4 regions of the Exiguobacterium sp. KKBO11 genome follow, and region 1 is predicted to be linked to each of the others. Evidence: predicted binding sites of a transcription regulator. Region 1 holds the regulator's gene; each other region holds the start of a gene.
What was found. Region 1 encodes Rex, which represses fermentation and respiration genes when NADH is low (regulators of the CRP and FNR family bind a similar motif). Its sites were predicted from a motif close to TTGTGAAATATTTCACAA; they were not measured.
Positions count from the first base shown of each region.

Region 2: the regulator Rex is predicted to act here: its motif matches at 5,856-5,873, upstream of pflB (formate C-acetyltransferase).
Region 3: the regulator Rex is predicted to act here: its motif matches at 6,042-6,059, upstream of AYO36_RS14645 (formate/nitrite transporter family protein).
Region 4: the regulator Rex is predicted to act here: its motif matches at 5,475-5,492, upstream of AYO36_RS09905 (L-lactate dehydrogenase).

Region 1 covers NZ_LUCU01000011.1:7,311-15,392, reverse strand. Annotated here, with positions in the region: gene AYO36_RS00360 (S8 family serine peptidase) at 1-3,353, opposite strand, end outside; tRNA gene AYO36_RS00355 (tRNA-Ala) at 3,578-3,653, opposite strand; gene tatC (twin-arginine translocase subunit TatC) at 3,759-4,538, opposite strand; gene AYO36_RS00345 (twin-arginine translocase TatA/TatE family subunit) at 4,546-4,743, opposite strand; gene AYO36_RS00340 (redox-sensing transcriptional repressor Rex) at 4,743-5,402, opposite strand; gene AYO36_RS00335 (ATP-binding cassette domain-containing protein) at 5,570-7,471, shown strand; gene AYO36_RS00330 (hypothetical protein) at 7,471-7,893, shown strand; gene AYO36_RS00325 (flavin reductase family protein) at 8,025-8,082, opposite strand, start outside.
Region 2 covers NZ_LUCU01000055.1:53,232-61,313, reverse strand. Annotated here, with positions in the region: gene rsgA (ribosome small subunit-dependent GTPase A) at 1-718, shown strand, start outside; gene abc-f (ribosomal protection-like ABC-F family protein) at 791-2,491, opposite strand; gene pflA (pyruvate formate-lyase-activating protein) at 2,766-3,485, opposite strand; gene pflB (formate C-acetyltransferase) at 3,520-5,769, opposite strand; gene AYO36_RS14355 (hypothetical protein) at 6,109-6,537, shown strand; gene AYO36_RS14350 (DEAD/DEAH box helicase) at 6,566-7,738, shown strand; gene AYO36_RS14345 (hypothetical protein) at 7,735-8,082, shown strand, end outside.
Region 3 covers NZ_LUCU01000055.1:108,731-116,812, forward strand. Annotated here, with positions in the region: gene AYO36_RS14610 (hypothetical protein) at 1-677, opposite strand, end outside; gene AYO36_RS14615 (hypothetical protein) at 790-1,149, opposite strand; gene AYO36_RS14620 (GNAT family N-acetyltransferase) at 1,179-1,664, opposite strand; gene AYO36_RS14625 (GNAT family N-acetyltransferase) at 1,680-2,195, opposite strand; gene murB (UDP-N-acetylmuramate dehydrogenase) at 2,444-3,355, shown strand; gene AYO36_RS14635 (aminopeptidase) at 3,411-4,634, opposite strand; gene AYO36_RS14640 (YkvA family protein) at 4,733-5,152, shown strand; gene AYO36_RS14645 (formate/nitrite transporter family protein) at 5,185-6,021, opposite strand; gene AYO36_RS14650 (hypothetical protein) at 6,205-6,807, opposite strand; gene AYO36_RS14655 (YitT family protein) at 6,944-7,810, shown strand; gene AYO36_RS14660 (CHASE3 domain-containing protein) at 8,004-8,082, shown strand, end outside.
Region 4 covers NZ_LUCU01000022.1:552,317-560,398, forward strand. Annotated here, with positions in the region: gene AYO36_RS09880 (LTA synthase family protein) at 1-1,028, opposite strand, end outside; gene AYO36_RS09885 (ROK family glucokinase) at 1,245-2,195, opposite strand; gene AYO36_RS09890 (YqgQ family protein) at 2,279-2,482, opposite strand; gene AYO36_RS09895 (M42 family metallopeptidase) at 2,466-3,503, opposite strand; gene AYO36_RS09900 (GNAT family N-acetyltransferase) at 3,665-4,174, opposite strand; gene AYO36_RS09905 (L-lactate dehydrogenase) at 4,432-5,388, opposite strand; gene AYO36_RS09910 (DUF92 domain-containing protein) at 5,554-6,333, opposite strand; gene AYO36_RS09915 (5-formyltetrahydrofolate cyclo-ligase) at 6,327-6,872, opposite strand; gene rpmG (50S ribosomal protein L33) at 6,930-7,079, opposite strand; gene AYO36_RS09925 (1,4-alpha-glucan branching protein domain-containing protein) at 7,184-8,082, opposite strand, start outside.

The DNA.
Region 1 (8,082 bases):
AACGCATAGTTCTGTTGGGCTGTATCGAAACGTAATTTAACGGATTTTCCGTTGATCTTGAATGATTTGATGCCTGATTCATCAGAGACATGACCCGCGATGTTGATGACTTTTGATGTCGCAAGACCAAGTGCGACTGGTGTATCGATTTGAACGTTCGGTACCGCTTTATCAACACCTGTCGTGTTGACGTCTTTTTTCACACTGTTTCCTGCATAATCCTTCACGACGAAGGCAATCTTCGCGCGCTCTGGAAGATCCGTCAACGTGTACGCTTTTTCTGTTGCAGCAAGTGGTTGCTTCAAGACACTCTTACCATTGACGAGGATATCGTATGACGCGACACCTGTTCCTTGGTCACCTGCTGTCCACGAGAGCGTTGATTTCGACGCATCCCACTTCACAGTTGCAGCTGGTTTTTTCGTATCGATATAGACTGGGAAGAGATTCGACTGCCATTTTGCATTCGGATAATCGATCACGGATTTGACTTTGTAGTAGTAAAGACCATCCTTGACCGGTTTCCCGTTGATCGTTCCGTCCCAAGCAGCGCTTGTGACTGGTGTGTATCCGTCCTCTGAACCGCTATCGTAGTAGTTCTTGACGACGTCCGTTTGCGTATCGAGCTTCTGAAGCGTTGCTTTGTTACGGTCAAGAATCGAGTACTCGACTTTTTTCGCATTACGGAGGAACGAGATGATCGGGAATGCTTCATCTGCGCTACCATCGTTGTTTGGTGAGAACGAGACTTTGTTCGCGACGACATCTCCAGCAGCGTTTGCGCCGAGGAATTCGAAGTTATCCTTCACTTCTGTCGCTAGACCTGTCAAACCATAGAACGTGTTGTCTTCATCGTACAATGGTGCGTCTAGAATCGGAGCTTGATCCCATTTCCCTTTAAAGCCAACGTAAGGAACCGTCAATTCTGGATTCTTACTCTTCGTATCGATCAAACGGACGAATCCTTCGACGAAGTAGCCGTTCTCAAAGACTTGTTCGAGCGGAAGTTCGTTTGCCCAGTCCGTTGTATCCTTTAGATCGACCGATACACTGACTTTCGTTGAACTCTTCGGATTAATCGAGACCGAGCTTGCTTTCTTCGAGCCAACTGCGAATGAGATCGGATATGTGCCCTTGTTCGCGTCCACCGTACCGATCGTTCCCTTTTTAAAGATGCCGTTTGCTTCGAGGAAGTTCGATCCTTCTGCGCCGAGATCCGATTGAACCGTTCCGGCTAACTTATACGTCACTTTTTCACTGCTGTAGTTTTTCAAATCAAGTGTGAACGTGAACTTCTCGCCAACTTCCTTCAAGGATGCCTTACCTTCACCCGACTTCGTCTCTGTGACGACGACTGGCGTCTTCATGGCAGCACGAAGATCCATCAATCCAGCTCCCTCACGACGTGGGGAGTAGAAGTTGCCTGTTTTTAGCTGCGCATTGTATTTTCCTTGATCGAGTTGTGGACGCGACGTGTTCATCAAGATGTTCTTCGCGAGTTTGACGCGTGTCGCACCGTCGACTTTAAAGTCCTTCGCAATCCGTTGCATGACGAGTGCCGTTCCACCAGCGACGTGTGGTGCCGCCATCGATGTCCCACTCATGACGCCATACTCGTTATCGTTGAGCGTCGAGTAGATTTTCCCACCTGGTGCCGTGATTTCTGGTTTGAAGTCAAGGCTTGGTGTGACACCCCATGACGTGAAGTCAGACATTTGTCCTGCGACCGGGTTATCGGCTGAGACTGCTTTTCCATCGAACGTGACAGCGATTGCCTTGCCCTCTTTTGCTTTTGCTTCAAGATCGTTTCCGTCTGCGATGCTGAGTGTGACGAGTGGAATCGTCGGATTGTTGAGCGCCATGCTGACGTAATCCCCATGATCGACTCGACCGCGGACGATGACACCTGCTGCCCCTTGCTTCTCAGCTTCTGCTTGGATCATACCGTAGTTGAAACCACCGTTACGCACGACGAAGACGACTTTCCCTTTGACGTCTTTACCTTCGTAGTTCGAAGCTTGACCGTCACCGACATAGACGACATCCTTCTTCTCTTTATCGAAGACAGCAATCGGATTCGGTGAATCTTGTTTTTGGTATGCCAAATAACCAGCATCCTGACCGTCAATCGTCAGCGCCATGCCTTCGAGTGTCAATTTCGTATTTTCGAGTGATGCGACTTGGAGTGCTTGGCTCGTTAAACCTGGTGCACCGACGACACCGATATCCGGGTTCGCTGTGTACGGATTACCTGCACCATGACCTGCGAATGCCGAGTTACCAGCAGAAATCGCACACAAGATACCGTTGTTCATCGCGTTGACGATTGCGCGTTGTTCTGGATCATCTGCATTGACGAACGATGCCGTCGATCCGAGACTCATGTTGATGACATCGGCTCCGAGTGCAATCGCATCATCGATCGCTTTAATGTAGATATCGCTGAATGTCGATGGCATTCCTGGATCGTTTCCGAAGACTTTCATCGCGAGGAGTTGTGTTTCCGGAGCGACCCCTTTGATACCACCGTTTGCTTCATCGCCGTTTGCTCCGACCGTACCCGCGACGTGCATCCCGTGCATTGATGCGCCCGCACCTAAATCACGGATTTCGCTATCGTGATCGGCATAGTTATAGCCGTACGGTACTTTTTCCGTGAAGTACTTTCCTTTTAAGCCTTTTGTTTCTTTCGCACTATCGACTTTCGAAGAAGTCAAATCAATCTTCGTTTCTGGGCTCAAGACCATGTCCTTATGCGATGGATCGATTCCCGTATCGATGACGGCAACGATTGTTCCTTCCCCTTTAAAACCATAGTCCTGCCATGTTTCCTTCGCATTGACCATGTCCTTGCTGTAAAGCATGTCTGGCTTGGCACCTTTAGCAACTTCCGGACGCGCGTATTCATGGGCGATATGTACGCTCTTGACTCCGCTCAGTTGTTTGATGTCTTCGATGTCGCCGAACTTGACTTCACCACTGAATCCGTTGATGACGGTCGTGAAGCTTTCCTTATATGTAACGGGAATCGCCTTTTTAGCGATGGCTGACTTGACTGATTTTTGAACGTTGACGAGGCGATCTTTGATCGACTCTTTTTCGGCATTGCTCAATGTGCTATACCGCTTGTTTTGAGCCTGGGCGATTTGAATCGCCGGTTTCTCTTCCATCTCGATGACGACACGGACTTTATCCGATTGTTTGTAGTTCTTCTCTTGCCCCGATTTCTTCAAAGAGAGCGCTTGCGGTTTTTGACCCGTTGCTTTGTCTTGCGACGACAGTGCACCTTGCGCACTGACTAGATTGGAAGACGTCATTAAGACGGCTGCCATAAGTGCAATCTTCTTCTTCATGCGTTCGTTTTCCCCTTTTCTGTAAAACCATAGTAGTACTACTAATAAAACAGTTAAACGAAAATTCTGTATATTTAGTTTAATGAATTTAATGGAAATAAACAATTTATATTTGCCTATTTTTTTAATTTATTTGTTTTACATGACATTTTATATTTTTAAGGAATTAAACTGGGAGTAAAATAAAAACTCCTCGAAGCCTCGAGGAGTTAGATGTTTGGTATTGGTGGAGACTATCGGGATCGAACCGACGACCTTTTGGCTGCCAGCCAAACGCTCTCCCAGCTGAGCTAAGCCCCCATGAATTATCTTTAGTATACGTATCACTAACTGCTTTATCAATATAAAAATAACGCTTTCATAAAAAAGAATTCCTTCCAAAAATCGTCGGAAGGAATTCACGATTCATTTATTCAATTCACGCATCAAATCCGCCTGTCGTTCAAGCTCTGCCTGTTGCTCGAGGATCAGGACCTTTTTGTACGTCCGCGCAGAAATCAAGATGCTGATCTCATAGAGAACGAACAATGGCACCGAGATCATCAAGTGTGACGTCACGTCCGGCGGTGCGATCAATGCCGCAACGACGAACAGCGCAAAGTACGCATATTTCCGATTCTTTCGCATGAAATATGGCGTCACGAGACCCAGACGTGTCAGGAACATCGTCACGACCGGCAATTGGAAAAGAAGACCGAACGGCATCGTCAACCGGATTAAGAAACTGAAGTAGTTCTCCACTCCGATGACTTGTTCGATTCCGAGCTCTTTCCCGAGATCCGTTGAGACTTCAAGCAAGAAGGGAAGCAACCAGAAATACGAGAAGGCTACGCCAGCCAAAAACAGAAAGAAGATGACCGGAATATACGTCAATGTCGCTTTTTGCTCCTTGTCATAAAGTCCTGGTCGGACGAATGCCCAGAGTTGATACATCCAGAACGGTGACGCTAAAATCAGCGCAATAATGAACGCAAGATTCAAATACAACATTAAAGGATCGGCGACGTTGAAGGCATTCAAACCGATACCGAGCTCTTTTAAGTCTGCTTGCAAGAAGCGGACGAGCGGTCGGACGAGCGGAAATGCGACAGCGAACAGGACGACGACGATGATAAGCGACCAGACGATCCGCTTTCGCAGTTCGTCAAGGTGCGACGTCATGCTTTGCTCTTGATCAACCGTCATGATTCAATCACTTCTCTTTCGGTTCGTCCTTTTTATCGTCGTCCATGATGCCGTTCGTGGCATTCTTGAACTCTTTCAATGTCTGACCAGCAGCACGTCCGAATTCTGGTAACTTCTTCGGTCCAAAGATGATCAACGCGACGACCGCGATCAATCCGATGCTCGCAGGTCCGATACCTAGTGTGAGCGGAATAAGGTTTTCCATTATGATTTCACTCCTTCAGCTGATTGCGAATAATGCTTCATGAAATAAACTAACGACTGCAACTCGATCGATAAATCAATGTGATGGACCCGGACGCTCGCTGGCACGTTCAACCGCGCTGGCGTAAAGTTCAGGATGCCTGTCACACCATACTCGACTAACTCATCCGCTACTGACTGCGCGAACTGGGATGGAACCGTCAAGATGGCAACATCGACCTGATTCGCTTCGATTTGTTCTTTCATGTCCGAAACATGATAGATTGGAACGTCATGCGTCGTTGTTCCGACCTTCTCTTCGTCCGCATCAAACGCAACGACTATCCGAGTACTATTATTCTTTAAAAAGTTATAATTTGCAAACGCTGTTCCGAGATGACCGACCCCGATTAAGGCAACATTCGTCACCTCATCTTGATTCAAGGTTTTGCGGAAAAACGTTAAGAGATGTTGAACGTTGTATCCATACCCCTTCTTCCCTAATGCCCCAAAGTAGGAAAAATCGCGACGAATCGTTGCTGAATCAACCTTCACCGCCTCGCTTAACTCAGCAGAAGAGACGCGGAGCTTGCCTGAATTGTATAAACTTTGGATGAAGCGATAATATAGCGGCAACCGTTTTGCTGTCGCTTGTGGAATTTTTGTGTCTGGTCCATTCATCCTGCAGTTCCCCCTTCGGCCACATCCATCGTGGCACCCAAATCTTTGCAAAAAGCTTTCTACTCTCCTTGATTGTAAACCACTTCACATAGAGTCACAAATAATATATTCCGCAGGACCTCGCGCTTTTGTTCGTGATAGACTAAAGGGTGGAAGGATGGATGGAAATGATACTCTTACAAGTCAACCAACTCTCGAAATCATTCGGCGTCGAGCCGATTTTAGAAAATATCAAATTGGAAGTACAAGAGCGCGACCGCATTGCGCTCGTCGGACGAAACGGTGCCGGTAAATCGACCTTGCTCAAAATCATTGCTGGCGAACTCAGTCATGACTCAGGCGACATCATGAAAGGCAAGGATGTCAAAATCGGTTATCTCGCGCAAGACAGTGGTCTCGAATCGAATGAGACGATCTGGAACGAGATGCTGACCGTCTTTGAACATCTCCAAGAACAAGAACGGACACTGCGCCGGATGGAAATCGAAATGGGCATGGAGCATATCTTGAATGACCCGGTCGCTTACGATCGTCTCTTGAAGACATACGATCAAGCGCAACACGACTTCTCAGAAGCCGGTGGTTATCAGTTCGAAGCAAATATCCGCTCCGTCCTGCACGGCATGCGCTTTTATCCGGATGATTACTCGCGCCGGATTCAGACATTATCCGGTGGTCAACGGACACGGCTTGCCTTAGCAAAGATGCTCCTGCAAGCACCAGAGCTCCTCATTCTCGATGAGCCGACCAACCACCTCGATATCGATACGCTCGCGTGGCTCGAAAGTTACCTCGGTGGTTATCGTGGTGCCGTCCTGATCGTCTCGCACGACCGGTACTTCCTCGACCAAGTCGTCAATGTCGTCTATGAGCTGTCACGCAATGTCTGTCGTAAGTTCACCGGGAACTATACGAAGTACTTGGAGCAAAAAGCGGCCTTATACGATCAGGAAATGAAGCAGTTTGAACAGCAGCAAGAAGAAATCGCGAAGATGCAGGACTTCATTCAACGGAACATCGCCCGGGCGACGACGACAAAACGTGCCCAAAGTGTCCGGAAACGGCTCGAAAAGGTCGACCGACTCGATCGTCCAGATGGAGATGAGCGTAGCACGGTCCTGTCCTTCCCGATTGAAAAACAGAGCGGGAATGACGTTCTGCAAGTCAATCAACTGGCGATCGGTTACGAAGAAGCTGTCTCAAAAGACATCACCTTCCGCTTGCAACGCGGTGAATCACTGGCACTCGTCGGACCGAACGGAATCGGAAAGTCGACGCTTCTAAAAGTCCTCGTCGGTCGCTTACGCCCCCTCTTCGGTGATTTCCGTTTCGGAACTGGCGTCTCGATCGGCTATTACGATCAAGAGCAGGCGGAACTCAATGATCGGAACCGTGTCATCGATGAGATTTGGAACGAATGGCCACTGATGCGTGAACAAGAAGTCCGGTCTGTCCTCGGGCAATTCCTGTTTAGCGGTGACGATGTCTTCAAGATCGTCCATGAGTTATCCGGTGGCGAACGCGGACGTCTCGCGCTCGCGAAACTGAAACTCCGAAAGACGAACGTCCTCGTCCTCGATGAGCCGACGAACCACTTGGATCTGGATTCGAAGATGGTCCTTGAAAACGCGCTCGTCGACTACGAAGGTACGCTGCTATTCGTCTCCCACGACCGTTACTTCATCGACCGGATCGCGACCCGCGTCATCGAGATGAGTGAAGCCGGCGTGACGGAATACCTCGGTGATTATTCATACTACACGGAGAAGAAGGCGGAGCAAGAAGAGATTGCGCGTCTTGAAGCCGAGGAAGCAAAAGCCGCAAAGGTCACGGCGTCGAAGACGATCGACAAGGAAGCACAGAAAGAAGAACGCAAGCGCCGTCAGCAAATCGAACAGCTCGAACAAGACATCGAGCGGCTCGAACAGCGTTCGGCAGAAATTGAACAATTGCTCTGTGAACCGGAAGTCTTCAACGATATTCCGAAAGCGACAGCTCTTTCAGCAGAACGTGACCAAATTGATGTCGATCTACTCGAATTGATGGAACGATGGGAGAACCAACACTGATGCGGACGAAAAGCTTTTTCATTAACTTGATTCAAGGACTGCTATCCGGCATCCTTTATTTCGTACCGATGTATGCGGACTACGTGTCGACCTTCATCCGGCCGGATGCTTTTAATGCCGCGCTTCCTTTGTTCCTCCTGATTTCTTGTATGATCGGTCTCGTCATCCAGACATGGAGCGGTCTTTTCGTCAGTTTACTCTCGGGATTATGCTGTACGCTCCTGACGACACAGCTATTCGTCGAACTCAATGACCCGTTGATCCTATCGTATTACGGTAGTGTCTCACCGCTCACCGCTTTCTTGATCAGCTGTGTCGGCATTTGGGCACTCGCGATCGTCTTTTATTTGCTCGATGGCTATCAGTACAGTAAACGTCATGGTCTTGAAGCCTCTTCAAACGAAATCGATCCGCAACCTTGAAGTCCGATCGATGAATCAGATGAACGACATGAGAAAAAGGAGTGGAGATTCCGGTAGCTAGACCGGTCTCTCCACTCCTTTTCGTTTGAATCAAAACGAATCGTACGATGAATCAAGCATTCACGCTTCTATCATTTTGTCGGTCGGGCAATCGTAAACGTCTTCCCGATCGTCGCATAATCATTCCCT
Region 2 (8,082 bases), on a different contig from region 1:
TTTTGGACATGACTTCAACGTCCGTCGACTGGAACGTTATTTAACGGTTGCTTGGGATGCAGGGGTGACACCAATCATCGTCCTGACGAAAAAAAGTCTGATGCCGTCGATTGAAACGGAAATACAGGCTGTCGAAGCGATCGCGTTCGGAACACCAATCCTTGCCGTTGATTCCTTGACGGGTGACGGATTAGAGGAGTTGCGTGAACAGTTACAAATCAAGCAGACAATCGTGTTAGTTGGGTCGTCCGGCGTCGGGAAGTCGACGCTCGTCAATGCTTTAGCTGGAGAACAGTTAATGGAGACGGGTGGCGTACGAGAAGACGATGAACGTGGACGTCACACGACGACACATCGCGAACTGAAACGACTATCGAACGGTCTATTGCTTGTTGATACACCGGGGATGCGAGAATTGGCCTTATGGGATGGCAGTGACGGTTTATCGTCGACGTTTTCCGATATTGAGGAGCTTGCTGAAAACTGTCGTTTCCGAGACTGTGAACATGATAAGGAACCGGGCTGTGCCGTTCGGACAGCTTTAGAAGATGGTACACTAACTGCTGAGCGCTGGAACAGCTTCGTCAAGCTAAAACGAGAAATCGCCTATGCGGAACGCAAGCAAAATGTGGCGTTGCAGGCGGCGGAGAAAGAAAAGTGGAAAAAAATCCACAAGCAGGCCCAAGCGCATACGAAAGTGAAGTATCAAAAGCGATAATACGACTGAAATATGAAAAGCATCTGCAACGGAAAAAGGAGTCTCTTTTTCTATGCAGATGCTTTTTTCTCGTTATTCTTTTGAAAGGAATTCATTTGTTTCTGTATGGAACGGCACGTTACCCGTCAACGCATCAAGACGATGTAAGTCGGATTGAATCGCTTCAGGGTCACTTCGGCGCGCGTTTCGTACCGTGGCCGTTCCGACCGGATGATCGTTGAATCCAGTCGTTAAATCAAACGTCCGATTCGACAGCCGATCGGTAAAATAACGATCGTGAGAGACGAAGAGGAGCTCACCAGGGAAAACATCGAGGGCGGCTTCGATTTGTTCACGAGTCGCAAGGTCCAAATAGTTCGTTGGTTCATCGAGAATAAGCAAGTGAGCACCAGAAAAATACAGACGTAAGAAAGCGATCCGACATTTCTCACCCATACTGGCGTCGGAAATCGACCGGTAAACATCATCGCGACGGAATAAAAAACAGGCGAGCAACGTCCGGGCGTCCGTTTCACTCATCGTGCCGTACTCAAGTAATGCCTCTAACAACGTACCGGATGTCGGTAAGTGGGAAAGGGCTTGTGAAAAATAGCCGGTCTTCAATCGAGGGTGACGGATTACGTTCCCTTGATGAGGAGCATATTCGCCCTCGATGAGACGCAGTAAGGTCGTTTTCCCGCTTCCATTCGGTCCGATGACAGCAATTCGGTCACCACGTTCTACCGTAAACGAAACATCCTTTAGGATCGGTTTCGTCTCATGCATGAAAGAGACACGTTCAAACGAAATCAGTCGTTTCGCACGAATCGCTTCATGTTCGAATGCGACGTGAACAGTCGGTGCAACCTGTGGTTTTTGTACACGATCCTCGAGTAGACGCTCGAGTTGCTGCTCTTTTGCCTTGACCTTCGTCGCATGTTTAGCAGCCTTCTTTTTCGCATACGGATCCCGTTCACTCGCTTGATTCGAGGCTTTTTGATGCCATTGCCGATAACCCTGAATCATGCGTGTCAGCTCTTTACGGGTGCGTTCTTGTTTTTCGTACGCTCGTTGTTGCGACAGAGCTTGATGTTCCTTTTGTTCTTTATAGGACTGATAGTTTCCGCTGTATCGCGTTGCCCCTGATTCGGATAATTCAATGACGGCATCAGCCGTTGCGTCGATGAAGAATCGTTCGTGTGAGACATAGAGAATCGAGGTCCGTGACATGTTGACCCATTCCGTGAGCCACTCGAGTGTCTCTTGATCCAGATGATTCGTCGGTTCATCGAGAATGATGAAATCAGGTCGTGATAGAAGCAGACAGGCAAGTTGGAGGCGCGTCTGTTCACCACCGCTTAAACTGGATGCTTTGTGTGTCCAGAGTGCTTCCTCTAATTTGACTTCTTTTAAGACGCGTGCTGCATCTGCTTCCAGCGAGAAGGCGTCCTGATCGATTGCTTGTTGATAAATCGTCAAGTCACCATTCATGGCATTAGTGCGAAGTTGATAACGAACCGCATCCGCTCGTTCGACGACATCAAGAACGGTGTGATCGCCCGCCACGAAGTGTTGTGATAGTAGACCGAGTTTTTTGTAATGACGCTTGATCGAACCGTCAGTCGGTTGAAGTTGATCAGCGATCAAGTGTAACAGTGTCGTTTTTCCGATGCCGTTCGGACCGATTAAGGCGACATGTTCACCGGTATGAATATGAAAAGAAACGTCCGAGAAAAGGCGTCGTTCGTCGTAGTCCATCGATAGGTGTTGGATCGTAAGTGTTTCAGTAGGCATAAAAGCAGCTCCTTTAGTGTTCATTTCCGATAAGATGAAATGAAAAACACACCATCCGAAGCGAGCGGATGGTGTGCCGGAGTGTAACTCAAAGAAGGTGCTGGCCAGAGGTTGGTCACACCGAAAAAGAGCAGACTCGTAGCGTCAGACATCCGCAACTGCATTGCGAAAGAGATGATTTCATTCATCAAGCGACGTGTACGAGTGATTGCTTCATTTCGGTGTTGTACCTCCTGTTCATAGTCTATGCCGTCATTGTAACAAAATGGAAACGTTAACACAAGTACGATTCAAGTAATGTTTGCGCAGTATCCGTTTCTTCTGATGAAGGGGGAAGCACATCAGTTAACGGATATGCAAGACCGAGGTTTTCCCACTTATAGACACCGAGTTGATGATACGGAAGTACTTCGACGCGCTCGACGTTTCCGAGCGTCCGGATGAACTCGCCGGTCTGACGGAGGAAATGTTCTGACATCGTAATACCTGGAACGAGGACGTGGCGAATCCAGACGGGAATGTTTCGCTCGGCTAGGCGTTTTGCGAAGGCGAGTGTATTGGCGTTACTCCGTCCAGTCAAGACGCGACAAGCGGCATCGTCGATATGTTTGATATCGAGTAGTACTAGATCCGTCGCATCGAGAATCGCATCGATGTTTTTCGGGACGACGGATCCCGCGGTATCGATGACCGTATGCAGTCCATGGCGTTTTGCTTCTGTTAAAGCAGCCTCCAAGAATTCTGGCTGAGCGAGCGGTTCACCTCCAGAGAAGGTGATTCCGCCACCCGTGGCCTCGAAAAAGGAGCGATAGCTGATCGCTTCTTTTACGACTTCGTCTGCCGAGACACGCCGTCCGCAACCGAACTCCCATGTATCCACGTTATGACAGTATTGACACCGTAGTGGACATCCTTGCGTAAAGACGATGAATCGAATGCCAGGACCATCGACTGTTCCACATGATTCAACGGAATGGATCATACCATAGGTCATACTGCTCACTTCCTTTCACATACTACACATCATTTTAGAGAGAACCGTGGAACGTTCGATTGATGACATCGATCTGTTGTTCACGCGTCAGTTTAATGAAGTTAACGGCATAACCGGATACCCGAATCGTTAACTGTGGATATTGTTCTGGATGCTCCATGGCATCGAGTAACGTCTCACGGTCAAAGACGTTGACATTCAAATGGTGTCCTTTTGAAGTCGTACCACCCATATATCCGTCAAGTAATCCGACCGTATTGCGAATACGTGTGGTCTCATCCTTACCAAGTGCTTTTGGAACAATCGAGAACGTGTAGGAAATCCCGTCGAGCGCATGTTCATATGGTAATTTTCCGACAGATGTCAGTGCGGCGACAGCTCCTCTAGTGTCACGTCCATGCATCGGGTTAGCACCCGGTGCGAATGGTTCACCCGCACGGCGTCCATCTGGCGTATTTCCTGTTTTTTTACCATAGACGACGTTTGAAGTAATCGTCAGGACAGACTGCGTCGGAAGGGCATTGCGATACGTTGGATGTTTACGGATTTTCTCCATGAACAGTGTGACGAGATCGACCGCCATCTGATCCACCCGTTCATCGTTATTCCCGAACTTCGGAAACTCGCCTTCGATTTTAAAATCAACTGCAATCCCATCCGCATCTCGGATTGGACGAACTGTTGCGTAACGGATGGCGGATAGACTGTCAGCGACGACCGATAAACCAGCGATACCGCATGCCATCGTCCGTAAGATTTCTGGATCATGTAAAGCCATTTCAATCCGTTCGTAGCTGTACTTATCATGCATGTAGTGGATGACATTCAGTGTGTTGACGTACAGTTCTGCGAGCCAATCGAGTTGACGATCATAAGCCGCCATGACGGTTTCGTAATCGAGTACTTCGTCGAGCATTAGTGGTGTAGCTGGGGCAACTTGGATTTTGAGCTTCTCGTCCATTCCGCCATTGATCGTATAAAGTAATGCTTTTGCCAGGTTTGCTCGCGCACCGAAGAACTGCATCTGTTTCCCGATCTTCATCGCGGAGACACAACAAGCGATGCCGTAATCATCTCCATAAACCGGTAACATCAAATCATCGTTTTCATATTGAATCGAGCTTGAAACGATCGACATCTTCGCACAGAATTCCTTGAATCCGCGTGGAAGCTGAGTAGACCAGAGAACGGTTAGATTCGGTTCCGGTGCCGGACCAAGTGTCGAGAGAGTGTGTAAGAAGCGGAATGAACTTTTCGTGACGTTTGATCGCCCATCTTCACTCATTCCACCGATTGATTCCGTTACCCACGTCGGATCACCTGAGAACAGATCGTTGTAGTCTGGTGTCCGTAAGAACTTAACGATCCGAAGCTTCATGACGAAATGATCGACGAGTTCTTGTGCAGTCTCTTCCGTCAAGCGACCAGCCGCAAGATCACGTTCGACATAAATATCAAGGAACGTCGAGACTCGACCGAGTGACATGGCTGCCCCGTTTTGCTCTTTGATGGCAGCAAGATAGGCAAGATAGACCCACTGGAATGCTTCTTGTGCTGTTTCTGCAGGGCGGGAGAGATCGAAACCATAGCGAGCTCCAAGCTCGGTCAATTCCGTTAATGCGCGCAACTGTTCATTCATCTCTTCACGGTCGCGAATCATCGATTCAGATAAGAACCCGCCACGTGCCTTTAAATCCTGCTTACGTTCTTCGATCAAGCGTGCCGTTCCGTACAAAGCAACACGACGATAGTCACCGATGATCCGTCCGCGACCATAAGCATCAGGTAATCCGGTGATAATACCGGCTTTACGTGCAGCGCGCATCTCAGGGGTATAGGCATCGAAAACCCCTTGGTTATGTGTCTTCCGGTACTCGCTGAAGGTTTTCGTGACGGTCTCGTCTGCTTCAAAGCCATACGCAGCTAGGGCATCATTCACCATCCGAATCCCACCGTTCGGATGAATCGAACGTTTAAACGGTTCGTCTGTCTGTAAACCGACGATTTTTTCGAGTGAGCGATTCAGATACCCTGCATCATGCGAGAGGATCGTTGATGGTGTTTTAGCATCGACGGCATACACACCACCACGTTGTCGCTCTTCATTCGTCAGCTGTAGAATTTGTTGCCAGAGACGTTCCGTTGCTTGCGTCGGACCGACTAAAAAGTGATCATCTCCTGTATATTCCGTGCGATTGAGTCGGATGAAGTCTGCGACATCGATCGTCTTTACCCATTCACCAGACGTAAAGTTCGTCCAGGCACTCGTTTTTTCTAATAACATGGATACCACTCCTTTAATATTGAGCTAATCATCAGTTCCTTATGTGAATAGTGTAACAAAAGGAAGGGGTGATTCCCTTTACGTTCATGTGAATGTTTTAACAAGTGAACAAACGTTGATATGATGGGCTTTCTTTATTTCTGTATTCATATGAGAATAGTTTAAAAAAAACAGTTTTAGATTGCTAATTCAAGGTTTTTTAGAAACTGTATGAGTTGATTTGAAAAAGATTTACTAGAACAGTTGAAACTGTGAGGAATGTCACGCTACGGTGCCTTGTATTTTTAAGACGTATCGTTGACAATGAAAAAGGGAATATAGAACGTGGAGGTGTGCCAAATGGAGTATGTATCATTAACACAACAAGGAGAGTATCAGTCAGGAGACTGGGTCTCACTGAAAATCGGATCGGACGGTTCAACGCGAACGGGAATGATCACGGAATTCGAAAATGATGGATTCTGGATTCGGTTTGAAGATGATTTTGATTATGAGGACTTTATCGGCTATGATGAATCGTATTGGATTGCGCTTGTTCGTCGTCCGGTTGACGTAAAATCGACGTATGCGAGTCTTGCGGAGTACCCGGCACTCGCTGCAGAATTACAGGATCGTGTCATCCAAGGATTCGAGATTCTAGAAGAAGAAGCCGGTGAAGGAGAGATCCGGTTCCACATTCGATTGCTCGATGCAGGAAATGAATATACACAGACATTACGGGGTTACCGTGATGCATCAGGAGATCATGTCGAATACGTAACGGCATGATGGAATTAAGAGAGTAGGAGAAATCGTTATGAACTTTACAAAACCATTTTTACAGGAAGCATGGGAGCGCGCACGCTTTACCGAGTTGATGCCTGTTCAAGAACAAGCGATTCCATTGTTGCGCGAAGGAAAAGATGTCCTGGCTGAAGCGCCGACAGGAACAGGGAAGACGCTTGCCTATGTCATTCCAGCTTTAGAAAAGATTGAAGTAGAAGAACCACACGTGCAAGTCGTGATCACGGCACCAACACGGGAACTCGTCATGCAAATTCATCAAGTCATTCAATTGTTTGCCCAAGGAAGTGGTATCAAATCCGGTGCATTCATTGGTGGTGTTGAATTAAAACGACAATATGAACGATTAAAGAAAAAACCACAAATCATCGTCGGAACGCCAGGGCGTCTCGTTGAGTTGATTGATTCGAAGAAGTTGAAGATGCATAAGGTGAAATTGATCGTCTTGGACGAAGCGGATCAAATCTATGAGAGTGGTATGAGTGACTCGGCGACGCGGATCGCAAACAGTGCACTACGCGATCGACAACTGGCATTCGTCTCAGCTACATTACCGGAACGGACAGCAGAATGGGGACGGACGCTTGCGAATAATCCTGAGACAATTCGTGTTGAGCGTGCCGTCAGCACACAAGTGACATTTGGTTATTTGGAGACTTCACGTCGTCAGAAGCCGGAATTGTTACGTCGTCTGGCGAACATGCAAGGATCAAAAGTACTGACATTCATTAATAACCGTTCCTTCCTCGGACCATTGAATGGCGAGTTGAGTAAATACTCATTGAAATACCGGATTTTAGACGCTGAAAAAGGCAAACGAGAGCGGATGGAGACATTGCGTTCTTATAAAAAGGGAGAGTTTCCTTTACTCGTCACGACAGGTCTTGCGGCACGTGGGTTAGATATCGAAGCAGTCACGCATGTCGTCCATTATGATTTGCCGGAGTCGCTTGACGATTTCGTACACCGTTCAGGTCGGACGGGACGTGGAAACGCGAACGGAATGGTACTTGCTCTTGTTACGGATCAAGACTTAAAACACTTAAAAACACTTGCGAAGCAAATGGGCGTCGAGATGGAAGCGATGGAAATTTACCGTGGGGAAGTCATTCCAAAACGTGAATTCACAGCACCTCAGACGATTAAACGACCGGCTACTCCTCACCGGAAAGGGCGATCGAAATGAAGAACGATCGAAAAGTAATTCCGTTTCCGACGACGGTTTCTGAAGCGGAAATGAATGCAGCCTTGAAGAAGATGTATCAAGAAGCAGCGACAGCGCGTAGTACGGATTGGGTCGCTTTCATTGAAGAGATTGCGACGGAGGGACGTTGGTATTTAAAAGATGCTGAATTGTTCCGGGACTTATTCGTAGATTGGGCAATCTTCTATGAGACGGATGATCAAGGAAAAACGCCGCACGGTCGTTTTCTTGAGCAGGTCAAAGAAGAGTTATCGCCTAGCCTCTACCGTGCCTTGCGTGGATTAGCGGACCCGATGCCTTCGTTGTTTCAAGTCGAGGCGGATGGT
Region 3 (8,082 bases), on a different contig from region 1:
CCGATCAGCGCATAAAACGGGAAATAATGTTTAGCATAAACAAACGTCGGCAAATAGGCATCCGCCTTAATCGTCTTTAGTAGCAATGGTGAAGCGGGACGTTGTAATCGTTCTGCAAGTCCAACGGTCGCCTTGCATTCGCACAGCTGATCAAGCACTCGAATCGTCAACTCTTCTTCGATATCGAGCAATAAGACGAGATCCAGCAGATTCAATTCATGCGTCTCCATGAATTGATCACTGCGTTGAAGATGCATCGTATAAGTAAAGTCCAGCTTTTCAGCAACAAGTGCCCACAACTCGGAATGGCGCGCCGCATATAGACCTACCGGAAAGTGAAGGGGTTGGCGGACGATCGAGCGATGCCCTTCAAGTGTATAGACTTGATTGACGTCCAGACCGTCTGCTAGCAGCATTTCGAGTAACTGCTGACGATTTTGACACGTGACGAGTGTTTGAAACAGACGATCAACCTCGACGAGTGGTTGTTTCATTTCAAGCGCTATTTTCAAATGAGCAGGTGAATCCTGCTCTAGCGCACGCTTAATGAATTGTAAGGCCTGTTGTTCCGCATCGTTCAGTTGGGCAACATGTGTCCGAAACATTTCGATGTCAAGTTCCCGGAAGGCTTGTAACGCCGGTGCAATTGATTGATTTTTTATAAAGGGTTTCCACATGATTCCCTCGACCTCCTCATTCCAGTATCTCTTCGTAGTGTACGCAATATCCTATCGTCTTGAAAGCAAAAAATGGAGAATCTTCCGTCGTTTCAGGAAGATCCTCCACTTTTTATTTTTTACCAACTTTTAAATGAGCGTTTCGAAAGACAGCATCTTGTTTTCCTGTCTTTTCAACACTTGTTCCGACAGACCCCAGGTATTCGAGTTCATCCTTTGGTTGAATGAACTCGTATGTGATGGCAGGTTCGCCCCGAAGTCGAACGTGTATGATTTGTCGATGTCGTAAAGAGAATGATGCGCGCACTTCAAGAAAGGAGGAAGCTGATAAATCATGTTGCCGCTCTAAAATCGTCATCAACTCTTTTTCAGAGTCACGATAGTTTCCCTGCAATTGAGCATACGAAATACCGACTCCTAAAGATAGGATGCCAATTAGACTAAGAGCGAAAATGACCAGCACTTTCTTCATGACTGATCCACCTCCGAAAAAAGTTCATTCTACTTATTCATCGGTTCATCCATCGTTGACGTGAAGTCTTTTTTCGAATCCTTTACGTGAAACTGCATGTCCACATGTGGAATATCATCTTCTAAATAAGGTTCGGATACGGTTTCGAAACCAAACGATCCGTAAAACCCTTCTAGGTGTGCTTGTGCCTGTAAGTAGATCGCAGCTTCTTTCTGCAAATGAACCATCGCTTTCTCCATCATTTGTCTCGCTAACCCAACCGACCGGTGTGCACGATGAACGGCTACCCGTCCAATCGCTATTCCTTTTGTCGGATGATCGTATATCCGAAGACATCCGACGATTTGACCGCTCTCACTCCGTACGACCAGGTGCGTCGCTTGTTGATCTTGATCATCTAGCTCCGGATACGCGCACTCCTGCTCGACGACGAAGATATCCGTGCGTAATTTCAAAAGTGCATATAAGGTATCAGGTGTCATGTGATGAAAAGACTCGAATTCAAATTCGTACATAAAAAGCTCTCCTCTTTAGTTACGACAAAGTCGTGATAATTGTCCTGCGTAGATCGTGACGGGAATACCTCTAAAAATCGTATCTTTTTCCCAGTTCAGCCCGTTGGCACGAGCGACATTTTGCGAAGCACGATTATCGGGATGAATGATCGAGATGATTCGATCATGCCCTCGGTTGAACGCCTCCATCATTAGTTGTTTCGCTGCTTCACGACCATAACCGACTTTCCAGTGCTTCGGTTCAAGCCAATAACCGACTTCTAATTCTTCAATTCCATCCACTTCCTGCATCAATAATCCGGCGAAACCAATCGGTTCATTCGTTTCTTTTTTGAACAACAGTAAAAAACCAGTTTGTCGTTCATCCGAGTATCGCTCCAATTGCCGTTCGAACCACTCTCGTGCTTCATCTTCACTCAGGGCAGTACCTCCATTGATATAACGCATGACTTGCTCATTTTGGACAAGCGACTTATAAAAACTGAAATCCTCTTCTTCGAACGGTCGCATCCATAAACGTTCACTTTCCATCGTCATCGCCTCCTTCTATACTTCTCTTTTCCCGAGTTCTTTTCGCTTCATTCCTCTTCCTGACTCTGCTTTCCTTGTGACATTTTTCATTACTAATCGATGACATTCACTCCCTAGTGCTTGCAATTCCCGGCATAAGTCGGTATTTTGGGAACAGTATGTTGAACAACGACCGCACGATTAATGTTAAAATATATTTTGAGCGCATGAGCGCTGAGTAGGAATTCACGAAAAGGACTGAGACCATAATGACTGAACAAGTAATGACAGGACTGTATGAAGGGATTTCAAAAGAGTCCGTACTAATCAATGAACCTTTAAAATATCATACGTATACAAAAATGGGAGGAATCGCGGATTTATTCATCATTCCAACCTCTTATGAAGAAACGGCTTTTGTCGTCCGATATGCTTACGAACAAGGTATTCCCTTGACCTTGCTTGGAAACGGATCGAATCTTGTCGTTCGTGATGGTGGCATCCGTGGCATTGTCCTCTCCTTTGAGAAGTTAACCGACATCTCGGTCGAAGGACATGAACTCGTCGCTCAAAGTGGCGCAGCAATCATCGAAGCTTCTCGTGTAGCTTACGCGCATCAGCTCAGCGGTCTTGAATTCGCTTGTGGGATTCCAGGAACGATTGGTGGCGCATTGATCATGAATGCGGGAGCATACGGTGGTGAAGTCAAGGATTGCCTCCAGAGCGCTACTGTATTGACACGACAAGGAGAACTGTTGAACATTTCGCATGATGAACTCGAACTGGGATACCGGACAAGTTGCTTCTCGAAGAAAGAATACATCATCCTCGAAGGTCGATTTGCGTTAACAGAGGGTGACCCAGCATTGATCAAGGAAGTCATGGATGATTTGACGCATAAGCGAGAAACGAAACAACCACTCGAGTACCCTTCTTGTGGTAGCGTCTTTAAACGTCCAGAAGGCTATTTTGCAGGTAAGCTGATTCAAGATAGTAACTTACAGGGAACACGCATCGGTGGCGCTGAAGTGTCGAAGAAACACGCTGGCTTCATCGTCAACGTCGAGAATGCGTCAGCATCCGACTATATCGCGCTCATTCGTCATGTCCAAGAAACCGTTCAAGAAAAATTCGGTATCTTACTTGAGACAGAAGTGAAAATCATCGGTGAAGAAGCATAATCAATCATTTTACGAAAAAGGTGAGCTCCGTATTCGGACTCACCTTTTTGTTCGTTTAGATCGACCAGTTTCCGTCACGCATGACTGATTCACGCGTTCCGTCTGCAAGTTCTCCTTCAATCGATAGATCCGCTGATCCAATCATGAAGTCGACATGCGTCATCGAGTCGTTCGCGCCTTGTGCTTCTAGTTCTTCTGCTGAAAGGCTTGGACCATTTTCGAGACATGTCGAGTACGCACGACCAATCGCTAAGTGGCATGAAGCATTTTCATCGAACAATGTATTATAGAATAGAATACCCGAGTCAGAAATCGGCGAGCGGTGTGGTACGAGCGCAACTTCTCCGAGATAACGTGCACCTTCATCAAGTGAAATCAAGTCATCTAATGCTTCTTGACCCTGTTTTGCTTCCGCTTTAACGATTTTTCCGTTCTCGAACCAGAGTGTGAACTCATCAATCAAGTTCCCACTATAGCTAAGTGGTTTTGTGCTCGAGACGTGTCCGTTGACTCCTGTCTTTTTCGGCAATGTGAACACTTCTTCTGTCGGCAGATTCGCGATGAAATCAACACCATCTGCATTCGGACCACCGCCACCTAACCAAACATGACGTTCTGGTAATTCGATTGATAATTCTGTTCCTGGAGCTGTGTAGTGCAATGTTTTGTATTTCTTCTCTGTCAGGAATTTTGCTTTTGAACGCAGATTATGATCGTGATCCGCCCATGCAGCGACCGGATCTGCTTGATCGGCACGTGTTGCTTTCAAAATAGCTGACCAGAGCTCTTCAACGGCATTCTCTGAATCAGGGAATACTTTCTTCGCCCAGCTTTCAGAAGGTGCTGCTACGACACACCAGCTGACATTGTCACTCATGACGAACTTCCGCCAATTAGCAAGAGCGACACCGGCTGCTTTATTCGCACGTGCGATTCGGCTCGAGTCAACGCCATTCAATAAATCTGGATCTTCACTAACGACCGATAAGAACGCAGTCTTTTCTTCTGCCAGTTGGTCGTAACGTGCTTTTAACCAATCTGGGAACGTATCAAACGACTCTTCCGGTGCATCGAAATAACGGATTTTCGTCATCTCATCATCCGACCATTGTACATATACTTGCGTAGCTCCTACTTCGTAGGCGACACGCGTGATTTCACGAACGAGCGGCAAATTTTCGATTCCTGCACGAACCTCGAGTTGTTGTCCTGGTTGTAGATTAATTCCCGTACGCACGGCTAAAGACGCGTATTGTTGTAATTCTGCTTGTGTCGGCATTATGTAATCCCCTTTCTTGTATCTTTATTTTCACGAAATAGTTGCAATTTTGCAAGAAATAAGGCGAAACTAGAAAGAGAAGAGAAGGAGGCATCACCATGGAATTCACACCCGGCGATTTTAAATCGGCTTATACGTATTTTCACCGACAGGCACTCGACCTCGTTGGTGATGAAAAAGCACAGCAAGAATTGTTAGTTCGAGCAGAAATCGGACTTGCGCACTTGACGCAAGATATTGCGTCTACAGAAAGCTCGGACATCGAACGCGAGGCAGAACTCGTCCTTTATTTTCAATTAAAACAACTGCTTGAAATGCTTCGTGCTCTCTATCAGAAAAAATTCGAAATGCATGCGGAGCAGGAACAATTGTTATTGACGGCCGTTCTGTACTTCACGTCTCCTGTTGACGCCTTACCGGACGATAACGTCCTCGGGCTCTTCGATGATGCACAGATCGTCGAAACGATTTATGAAGAACTGGCTGCAGACGTCGATCGCTTTCAACATATGGAATAAAAATAGGCAGCTGTCGCAACAGCTGCCCTTTTTTATGCGTTTTGCTTCGAAGCGATATGAACAGGTGTCGTGGATTGACGTGATTCATCTACCTCTAGTTTTTCTTTATTCAACCACGTATAGATCATTCCCATGAAGACAGCTCCACCAATGATGTTTCCAGCTAGAGCGGGTAACAGGTTATGCATCGCTCCGGCAAATGTGATCGTATCCGGGTGTGGTACGACTAACGCAATGGAGAACAATGCCATATTGGCGATGACGTGATCAAATCCAGATGCGAAGAATACTGCAACAAGTACCATCATCATCATGATTTGCGCTAATTCATTCTTCATATTTTTCGGAATGAAAATCGCTAAACAGACCATCCAGTTACAGAAGATAGCTCGTGTGAAGATTTCCCACGTCGTATGGTGGATCTTCGTCTCTGAGACAGAAAATAACCAGTTGTTCATACCAAGCTCTTGGATGATTCCTGTTTGGGAAAAGAGTAGCGCAAACGCTAATCCGCCAAGTCCATTTCCGATTAGACAGATCAACCAGACCTTCATCGTATCCATCTTCGTCGTATAGCCACGCATCGTCGCCGTCGTGAAATACATCGTATTTCCTGTGAACAGCTCTGCCCCACCGTAAACGATCAGGACAAGCGCCACTCCGAAGGTCAGTCCACCGACAAGTGTCGCAACAGGTGACTCCGCCATATATAGACCGTTAATTGCTTTTAAGGTAAAAATAATTGCAAATCCAATGAAAATTCCCGCTAACATGGCACGAACTAAGTACTCGAGAGGACGCATTTGTAGCATGCGCGTCGACTTGATTGCTTTATTCCGTAATCCTTCTAATGCTTCTACCTCGTTCATCGTAGAAACCTCTCTTTCTTTTGTTCAACACTTCACAATGTTTGTTCATTTATTATCATACTTCCATCTTAAAAGATGTTCAAGTATTGAATAGACCTGTTTTATCGTTTTTATAAAAGAACGAGATGTAAACGATATCATTGTGTCGAGATTGTGAAAAATGCCTTTTCTTGCTTTATACAACTAATTAGTTTGGATCTGTAGTCGTGATGCGAAGCGTTCAAAGAAGGTGTTTCGTCTTGAGGCATCGAGCACATAACCATCAATGACGACACGATTAAAGCGTCTAGAAGAGGAAGTAGCTCGTTCGATATCGGTCGGAGTGTAGGCGTCGAATGTTTTCCGGTCCATCGTAAAATCTGCATCTGAATACGGATCCGTGTAGTGAATTTCGAGATTGGTCAAATCAGGAATCGTTGAAAATAAAACAAGCGTATGATGCATCAGAATTTTAGATAACCGAGCCTTTAAAAAATCCTGATTCACCTGTAGTGTCCCGGTATCGGTACCAATCCAAGCTTGTCGCTCTTTTCCTGTCACTTCATAGGCAAGACGTAACGATTCTCCTTCGACATCTACCTGTTTTAATTCTGATGAGAACGGAAGTTGTTCGGCTAATTGACGAACCGCTACCGTATTCATCATCGAGGCACCCACTTGTCTCGCTACAAGATCACCATCATGCCAAATGGATGATTGATTTTTTTCATTGGGTTGTTCGAAAAGACGAATCCCAACTAGTATTCCTAAGCAGATACAACCAAGAATCCATAACATTTTCTTCATTTTCATCACCTTCCTAAAAAAACATACCCTTTTTCATCTTTTTTCATAAGAAGGGTTGAAATTTTATGCATATGAGCGTACTCTTGCATGCAGATACTCACAGAAGGAGGAGCATGAGGTCACTCATCATATTGCCATGACTACAACACACCCACAGAAAAAGAGAGTTGAAAAAATCAGTTTCTTAATCATTGGTACGTTGCTGTATTCCCTTTACATCAGCCTACTACTATCTCCAAATGATATCGGATCAGGCGGTATCATGGGGATCACGCTCATTATTCAAGAGCTCTTCCACACGCCAATCGGATTAACGCAATTGCTCTTAAACATTCCCCTCTTCCTTTTAGGTTTCCGTTTCCTACGCAAACGATTCATGTTCTTATCTGGAATTATTGTCATTGCTTCTTCCTTTTTAATTGACTGGATCCCGACTCAAATCGTTCCGGAATCTCTAAACGATCCGCTCGTCGCTTCCATCTTTGCTGGTCTAGTCTCTGGTCTTGCAATGGCATTGATCTTCTTCGGTGGTGCTTCAACTGGAGGGCTTGATATTCTTGGAAAGTTTTTCTTTGCTCGTTTTCATAACTGGCCACTTCCTCGTATATTTCTGATGCAAGATCTTGTCATTTACATCCTTGTATGGTGGGTATTCGATCTTAAACACGTTATGTATGCTCTCATCATGAGCTTTGTTCGTGCGAAAGCCCTTCAGACGGTTTACAGTTTCTATTCTGCTTCTAAGCAATGTATCATCATTTGTGAGAAAGCAGATGAAATCAATGAAGTCATTACAAAAGAACTCGGTCGTGGTGTCACGATTCTCGATGCACGTGGAGGATACTCCAACCGAACGAAAAAAATGGTCTATGTCGTCGTTCAAAATAACGAAATCGTCCGTTTGCAAGAAATCGTCTCTTCTGTCGAGCCGAATGCATTCGTTACATTTTCGGAAATCCATACTGTTTTTGGCAATTACAAAGAACATTCGTATTCGTTTTAACACCAAGCGCAGCTTAGCTGTGCTTTTTTCATCTTCTTAAAACAGCTTCTCGTATTGCATCATCTTTCCTGCTTTTTTATTAGTATTATTCAGTTTTTCAGTCATTATCCCTATTCAAAAAATAGACAGGCTTCACTTTTTTTACGATAGTAGTTAAGCTTATGACATGTCTTTTATTTAAAGGAATGATTGCATGCACTCTCTTTGGCGTCAGCGTATTCTGCTGATTTTCTTGATCAGCTTATTCGCCTCTATCCCGATCATCTATGCTT
Region 4 (8,082 bases), on a different contig from region 1:
GGAGTTGCCCGGAATTCGTTTTCTCCGTTCGTAAAGAATGCTGCACCGCGTCCAAGTGGATAGATCGAGTTTTCGAGAATGAACTCAGCATCTGCCGTTTTCCCTTGTCCTGTGTTGTGATAGAAGTTATCCCATGAATGCGATTCCTTGATCAACTTATTCAGGTTCGGTGTAATCTCTTGTCCGTTTGGTGCTTTTAATCCAACTGCAAAGGATTGTGCCGACTCAAAGGAAACGACGATGACGTTCTTTCCTTTGTACTTTCCGAACATAGCTGGGTTCGGTTCGGCATGTTTTGAATCAATGAAGCTTTGAACTTCCGACAGTTCAGAACTGTCTGCGAGTGCTTTTTGCGCAGATGTCTTCGACTGAATGAGTGCGTCATACATATGGAAGTTAAATGTTCCGATGTTTTTAACGAGCAGTTCTCGGTCAAAGGCACGTGTGAGCAATTCTGGACGTTCTGTCTCAGCGAGCGTCAAGTTTCCAAGGAAAACGACAACTGCTGCAACGAATGCGAGAATCGCGCGTCCACGTGACGCAACGTTTTTTGACATGTCCATTTTCCGTAAGAAGAACGGTAAGATGATCAAGTCACCGACGATCAATAAATCGGACCAATTCAAGAGTGACCCGAGCGATGCAGAAACGGTCTCTGCATTCGATGTTTGGAACAATACCGGCAACGTCAGATAGTCATTAAAGAAGCGGAAGAAAATGATGTCCGCATATAAAATGAGTGTCGCGACGAACAATGTACCGTAGATGAACCATTTTTGAACATTTCCCCGGAAGAAGAAGCTGAACCCGAACATGAAGAGCGCTGAACTAATTGGGTTAATTAGTAGAATGAATGCTTGCGCAGAGTTTGTTACGGGAACGTTGAAGAAAAGTGTATACGCTAAATACGTTTTTAACCAAATCAATAAGGTCGCAATCCAAAAGAGCTTGTGCTCTTTATAGGTGCTGCGAACGCCTTGACCCATCTTTAGGCGCATTCGCGACCAGATGTTTGCGTCTTGCTGCATAAAAACCTGCCTCCTAATTTACATGTGCTTTCTGCTTTCAGTTCACACAACTTACATCATAATTTACATATACCCATATCACGTGAAAATTTTACGCTTAGTTTTACAAAAATGCAACTGGAATCCGGAAGATACTTAACAATCACATAATTACTGTACGTTTGTAAACAAAAAAAAGATTCGCCGAAGCGAACCTTTTACTGAAATTGAATATTATTATTTTTTGAGAAACATCTGCTTCGCAAGCCATGCACAGCCGATGACTCCGGCATCGTTTCCAAGCTCGGCAATCTTGAACGTCGTCGATCCGAAAACCCGTGGTAAAGCGAAGCGTTCGAACTGTTGACGGAGTGGTGCAAGCAATGTCTCGCCCGCTTTTGAGACACCACCACCGATGACGATGATTTCCGGGTTGATACTGTTTGCTAAGTTGGAGATGGCAAGACCGAGATGGAACGTCACTTCTTCTACGACTTCCGTTGCAATCCGATCGCCTTTCTCATACGCTTCGAATACGTCTTTCGCCGTCACTGCCTTGATATCGTTGAGTAATGTTTCCTTCCCTTTTCGCTTCTCAAGACCAAGACGGGCAATCCCTGTTGCTGACGCGATCGTCTCAAGACATCCTTTGCGACCACATCCACATAGGACGCCACCTTCAGGCAACATCGTAATATGACCGATTTCTCCAGCCATTCCGACTGTACCATGCACGATTTGTCCGTTTGTGATCAGACCACCACCGACACCCGTACCGAGTGTGACCGCAAGGAGTTCGGTTGCTCCACTACCGGCACCTTTCCACATCTCACCGATTGCCGCTGCGTTCGCATCATTTTCAATAACAGCCGGTAAACCCGTCAAACGCTCGAATTCACCGATGAGTTCAAAGTTATTCCAACCGATATTGACCGCTTTCTCAACGACACCTGTATTGAAATCAATGAATCCCGGCGCACCGATGCCTGCTCCGACGAAATCTTCTGGTCGTTTATTGCTCTCTTGACACTTCTCAAAGAAGGATTTTGCGATATCTCCAGGAATTTGTACGCCATCATTCAAAACGACCGTCTCGATTTCCCACTTTTCTACAATGATCCCTTGCAAATCCAAAATTGCCATCTTGACTGTCGTTCCGCCGATATCAATGCCGAGTAACCATTTCATTGCTTCGTCTCCCCTATACTCATATAATGTCTGCTTCCTCATTTTACCGGACATAACCCGTTTGCGCAAAGGGTTGCACGATCTTAAATGTTATCGGATTGTGAACGCTTTAATTCATGTCGCAAGATTAGTTTTGCTGAATCGTACTGTCGTTGTTCCAAAACGCCTGCTTCTTGTAATTCATCGAGTTCAAGCATCATCATCGCGATATCGGACGCCCGATCCCCAAGATAGATGAATGTCCCGTATGTCTTGAGTAATTGCTGTACATCATACAGTGTCTTCATCGACCATCGGCTCCTTTACATAGGCATGCAGCAAATCATATGTCGCTTGTAACGACGTCTCATGTGTACGTTCGTACGAATGACTCGATTCGATTCCCGGACCGAACAATCCGTGCCGGACGTCGTGGCCCGCACTTACTGCTGCTGAGGCATCCGAGCTATAGAACGGATAGATATCAACCTTATATGGAATACTATTACGTTGTGCTAAGCGCGTTAACTGGTGGCGTAAAGCCAAGTCATACGGACCTGAACCATCTTTCGCACAGATCGAGACCGTGAATTCATCCGAATGCTGACCGTCTCCTAGTGCCCCCATGTCGACCGCGATGTATTCTGCGACCTCGTCCGTGAATCCAGCATTCCCACCGAATCCAACTTCTTCGTAATTTGAAATCAGAATCTGGACCGTGTGTGGTAGTTCGATTGTTTTCCATTCCTTGATCAATTCAAGTAACAAAGCAACGGATGCTTTATCATCGAGATGGCGCGACTTCACGAATCCTGTTTCCGTATAGAGGAATCGCGGATCAAACGTTACGATGTCTCCTACTTCAATCCCCGCAACGCGCGTCTCTTCTGCCGTCGTCGAACGGATATCGAGTCGTACTTCGATATTATCAGCGGAGCGTTCCGTTTTGTTCGTCTCGCGCGACGTATGAACACTCGAATGATGAAACACGATCGTACCTGAAACCGTTTGACCGTCCATCTTATGAATGAGACAGTTCTCACCTTCGATCGCTGTCCAAGCATATCCCCCTAGTTGTGATAAACGAAGTCGTCCTGTTGGTAGAATCTCTTTCACCATCGCTCCTAGTGTGTCGACGTGTGCCGTCAGTAACCGCGTACGCGTTGAAGCACCAGGTAGTGTCGCTAAAATCGCTCCTTTTTCAAGCTTTCGATACGTGATCCCTTCTGCGATCAATCGCTTTTCTACATATGTAATCGCTTCTTTTGTCGAACCTGTTGGACTCGGAATCGAGACAAGCTCTTCAATCGTACGTATGACTTCTTTCATATTCATTCGCTCCCTTTCAATCGGACTACGACGTGACATCCGCTTTGTTCTCATGATAACAAATATTCATTCTTTGCCGATACTGATATCCTACGGATACCATGCAAAAAAGCCGTAGCACTTTTTTTGCTACAGCTTCTAATCTACATCCTCTGAAGAACTTAGACGTACTTCTTCATCCAAATATCATCACGATATGTGCCGTCTTCTAATTTTACGGAATCTGGATCTTCGGCATATACTTCAAAACCGAGCGACTCATAAAGATTTTGTGCGGCTTCGTTCCCTGATAAAACGGCAAGAATGACTTGCTCGACGTCCGGTAACTTTTTCGCTTCCTCGATTAAGGCTTCCATTAAAGCGCGACCAGTACCCCCGCGATATTCAGGTGATACGTATACTCCAGAAATCATCGCTTTATGCGATTCACGTGACAATTCATATGGTTTGACCTGACCAAACCCAAACAATGTATCACCGTCGAACATACCAAGCCAAACCTCATCGGAGTCGGGTTCTCCCTCAAGTCCTTCTTGTACTTCGCGGAGCGGGGTTTGCTGTTCATCATCAAACGAATGACCGAATGCATCTGGATGATTTTTTAATCCCTCAAGGCGTAGATTCCAGTATTGTTCTGCATCCTCTTTAGTTAGTTTTCGAAAAGTATACATGACTGTCGGTTCTCTCCTTTTTGGGTATCATGACGTACAAAAAAAATGACGTAAAAATGCTTCTATCTCTTACTTAACCCTTTTCTAGTAAAATAAAACCTAGATTTTTTTCTTTTTACTACCGGACGAATAGATGTGATTTTTTATGTATTCGTTCTCTACATCAAAAAAACTCAAGTGTGGACAATATGAAGCAAGTCCGACACTTGAGTTTTTTGCTACTTTATTTCGTAATACCTTCATCATGATGCGTACGCTTATCCTTGCAAGACGGGTTCAAGCGTCTGACGTAATACATCAGCAGAATGATGGAATTTCTTCAACTCTTCTTCCGTCAATGAGACTTCAATGATTTCACGCACACCTTGACGATTGATGATGGCGGGAACTCCAATATGGATACCGGAAATTCCGTACTGCCCATCGACATGCGCACCGACCGTCAATAGACAGTTCTCATTTCCGAGGATGGCACGAACGATCCGAACGAGTCCAAGCCCAATCGCATAGTAGGTTGCCCCTTTGCGCTCGATGATATGATAAGCAGCATCTCGGACGTTGATGTAGATTTGATCAAGATCTGCTTGAGAATAACGATCGTCTTCAGCAAGTAGTTCATCAATCGTTTTTCCATAAATGCGGCTGTTACTCCAGGCTGCGAATTCCGTGTCACCATGTTCGCCAAGAATATAGGCATGGGCATTTCGGGAATCAATGTGAAAGTATTCTCCGAGCATTTGACGCAGACGCGCTGTATCCAGCACCGTCCCTGATCCAAATACGCGGGATTTCGGAAGACCAGAATATTTCCAGGCAAGATGTGCCATGATATCAACCGGATTGGAAGCCACGACGATGATCCCATCAAAACCGGAATCCATGATTTGACGAATCATTTCTTTCATGATCAACGCATTCTTTGCGACAAGATCGAGTCTTGTCTCACCTGGTTTTTGTGGAGCGCCTGCCGTGATGACGACGACTTCCGCTTCGCGGCAGTCTGCGTAGTCGCCAGCCCATATTCGCATCGGTGAAGAGCTAAATGGTGTTCCATGGTTTAAGTCCATTGCCTCGCCCTCTGCTTTGGCTTTGTTGACATCAATGATGACAAGTTCTTCACAAAGTCCAGCTGTTGACATCTGATAGGCAAAGCTTGAACCGACTGCACCAGCTCCAATGAGGGCTACTCGTGTCACTTTCGCATGTAATTCCATATCGTTATGTCCACCCTTCCATTCGTCCTAAGAGTTTGTTAACTATCTCACAAGTAAATTGTAACATCTTTCACATTCTTTGTATCATGTGAAATTAATCACATTTGTCCATTTTGTGTCATTGATATCCTAACATAAGGAATTACATACTCACATAATTTCCAGTTACCAAAATCGAACGATGATAAACCCGATTCCGCTTGCCAAACCACTCGTTAAGACATTGACAGCATCATTCCCTAAAAATCGAATGCCTGAAACGTAAGCTGTCGGTTGACCATGGTGCTCTCGCTTTTCCGTGTATTCCCCACAAACCGTACATCGGTAAACGCGTTGCCCTACCGCTCCAAATAGTGTATCCAGTAGGCTCCCGAGTACACCGATGCTTGTTACGAGTAAGACGTGTCTTAAAGAAAGAGAAAATATCCAATGCGCTGCTACAGCGATGAACGCAGCTCCTGCGATCGTACCGATCGTTCCAATCAGCGACATCGCTCCACTCGTTCCTGCTGGTACCCGTCGTAACGTTTTGAGAGACCACGGATCACGTCTTGAGAGCGGTCCGATTTCAGATGCCCACGTATCAGCATTCGATGCTGCGATGACGAATAGAAATAACAAGAGATACGCAAAATCCATCGTCATGGCATACGCTAAGGCAGCAACGAACGCTACCCCTCCATTCGCAAGGACTTGCCATCCGTCACGCGCGCCGTCTTTCTCAACGATGGAGTCGACCGATTGTTTTCTAGATCGTCCGACCTTCGATAACAGACTCGAGCTACCAAAGAAGAGTAAGAGTACTACTAATCCTTGCCAACCGAATCCGAATGAGACACCACTACCGACGAGCAGGGTCATGATAGCACCACTTGTCGTCAATAAACGAAAAGATCGTCCGGTCCAAGCAAGCAATAGACAAAACAAAATGGTCGCGCTCAACATCGGATGACCTCTAATTCAGTGACGATCAAGTCAACGGGGATATCAAAGGCTTCCACTTCGAAATCTGGAAGAAGTTGTTCAGAAAAGGCAATCGATACTTTACATCCTGTATATGGCACGAGTGCACGATCGTAATAGCCTCCTCCCCATCCTAAACGATAGCCGTCCCGACGATAGGCGCGACCTGGAACGAGGCAAAGCTCTGCTTGATCAAGTGAGGCGCGACGCGCTGAAGCGATCGGTTCAGCAATCCCCATCTGATTTGCTTGCAGTTGATCTTCTGGTCCATGTTCATAAAAGACCATCTCGTCTCCGACTACTTTTGGTATCAAGACCGTCTTGCCCTCTTGCCACGCTTGTTCAATCAGCATTCTTGTATCACATTCATTTCGAAAAGCTAACGTGATCGCGACACAGGTCGCTTGTTGCCATTCGGGTAGTAACAAGACATGTTCGTGAATCAATCGTTCCTTTTCCGCACGGTTCTCCATCACATCTAGTCGTTCTTTGATCAGACGGCGTACTTCTTGTTTGTTCATAGTTGTCTTCCTTTCCACAAAAAAAGCCATCACACGAAGTGACGGCTTCCATCTCAATTATTTCACTTCACGGTGAAGTGTGTGCTTACGGAGACGTGGGTTGTATTTCTTCAACTCAAGACGCTCTGGGTTGTTACGCTTGTTCTTTTTAGTGATATAAGTACGGTCACCAGTTTCAGTGCAAGCTAATGTGATTTTAACGCGCATGGGATTCCCTCCTATCTAGCTCTCGATGTATCAAGTGATTTTGCTTTACATAAGGTTAAGCATACTCAAGTATCGTACCAAGAAAGGAAAGGAATTGCAACTGTTCATCCGTTCTTTTTCGGATTCGTCACGTGTTGATATGGTTTTTCAAGGTTCTCTTCAAAACGCAGCGGCTTCTTTTCGACGTGATACTCTTGTTCCACCCCATGACGTGACTCTTCTCGTTCTAGATAAACGACCGCTGATTGGCGCAACGCATCTCCTTCAAGTCGTTTTAAGGCAACGACCAGACCGCCTGAACGATCAGGTGAACGCTCACTTTCGACATCGTAGACGTTACTGACGAGTGGCAATTCTTTGATCTTAGCGATGGCTTGGGCAGCTGATGCAGTCTCCATGTTGAAGTTGTGGATGACTGCGAAATCAACGATCTTACTCAAGGCTTGCGCTTGACGTAAGAAGGCTAAGTTTAGTGCCGCCAATTGGTTATAGGTCTGAACGAGCGGTAGACCCGTCACTTGCACTCCGTAAACGTGAACACCTTCTTCAAATCGATACGCTTCCGGATGTTCCGTAACGACATAGACATTCTCACCAGCAGCAGCGAGCCGTCGAGCGAGCTCCGAAGCTGGCCGGTCTGACGCATCATATTGTCGGACGAACAATAAGATGGCGTCTGTATTCCAAGATTTCTCACGCTTCACTGCCACATAGTAATCATGTGCTGTCAAAAAGACATCTGGTTCAATATCTGAATCTTGAAGAAAAGGATATTCGCGATATCGATCATCCAACCATTCCACCGTCAGCTCCTCAGCATCCAGTCGACGCTCGGTTTCTTCAAAACGTAAGATGTGCTCACGGAAACGATTCGCAGCATATTGCGCTGTCGTCTGTCCATCGAGGATGAACGGCCAGTCGCTCGAGACAGCGAGGAGATATTCTCGAATGAGTTGACGCTTCGCTTTGACAGTCAACGTATCTTGATGACGATTTCGAGCTA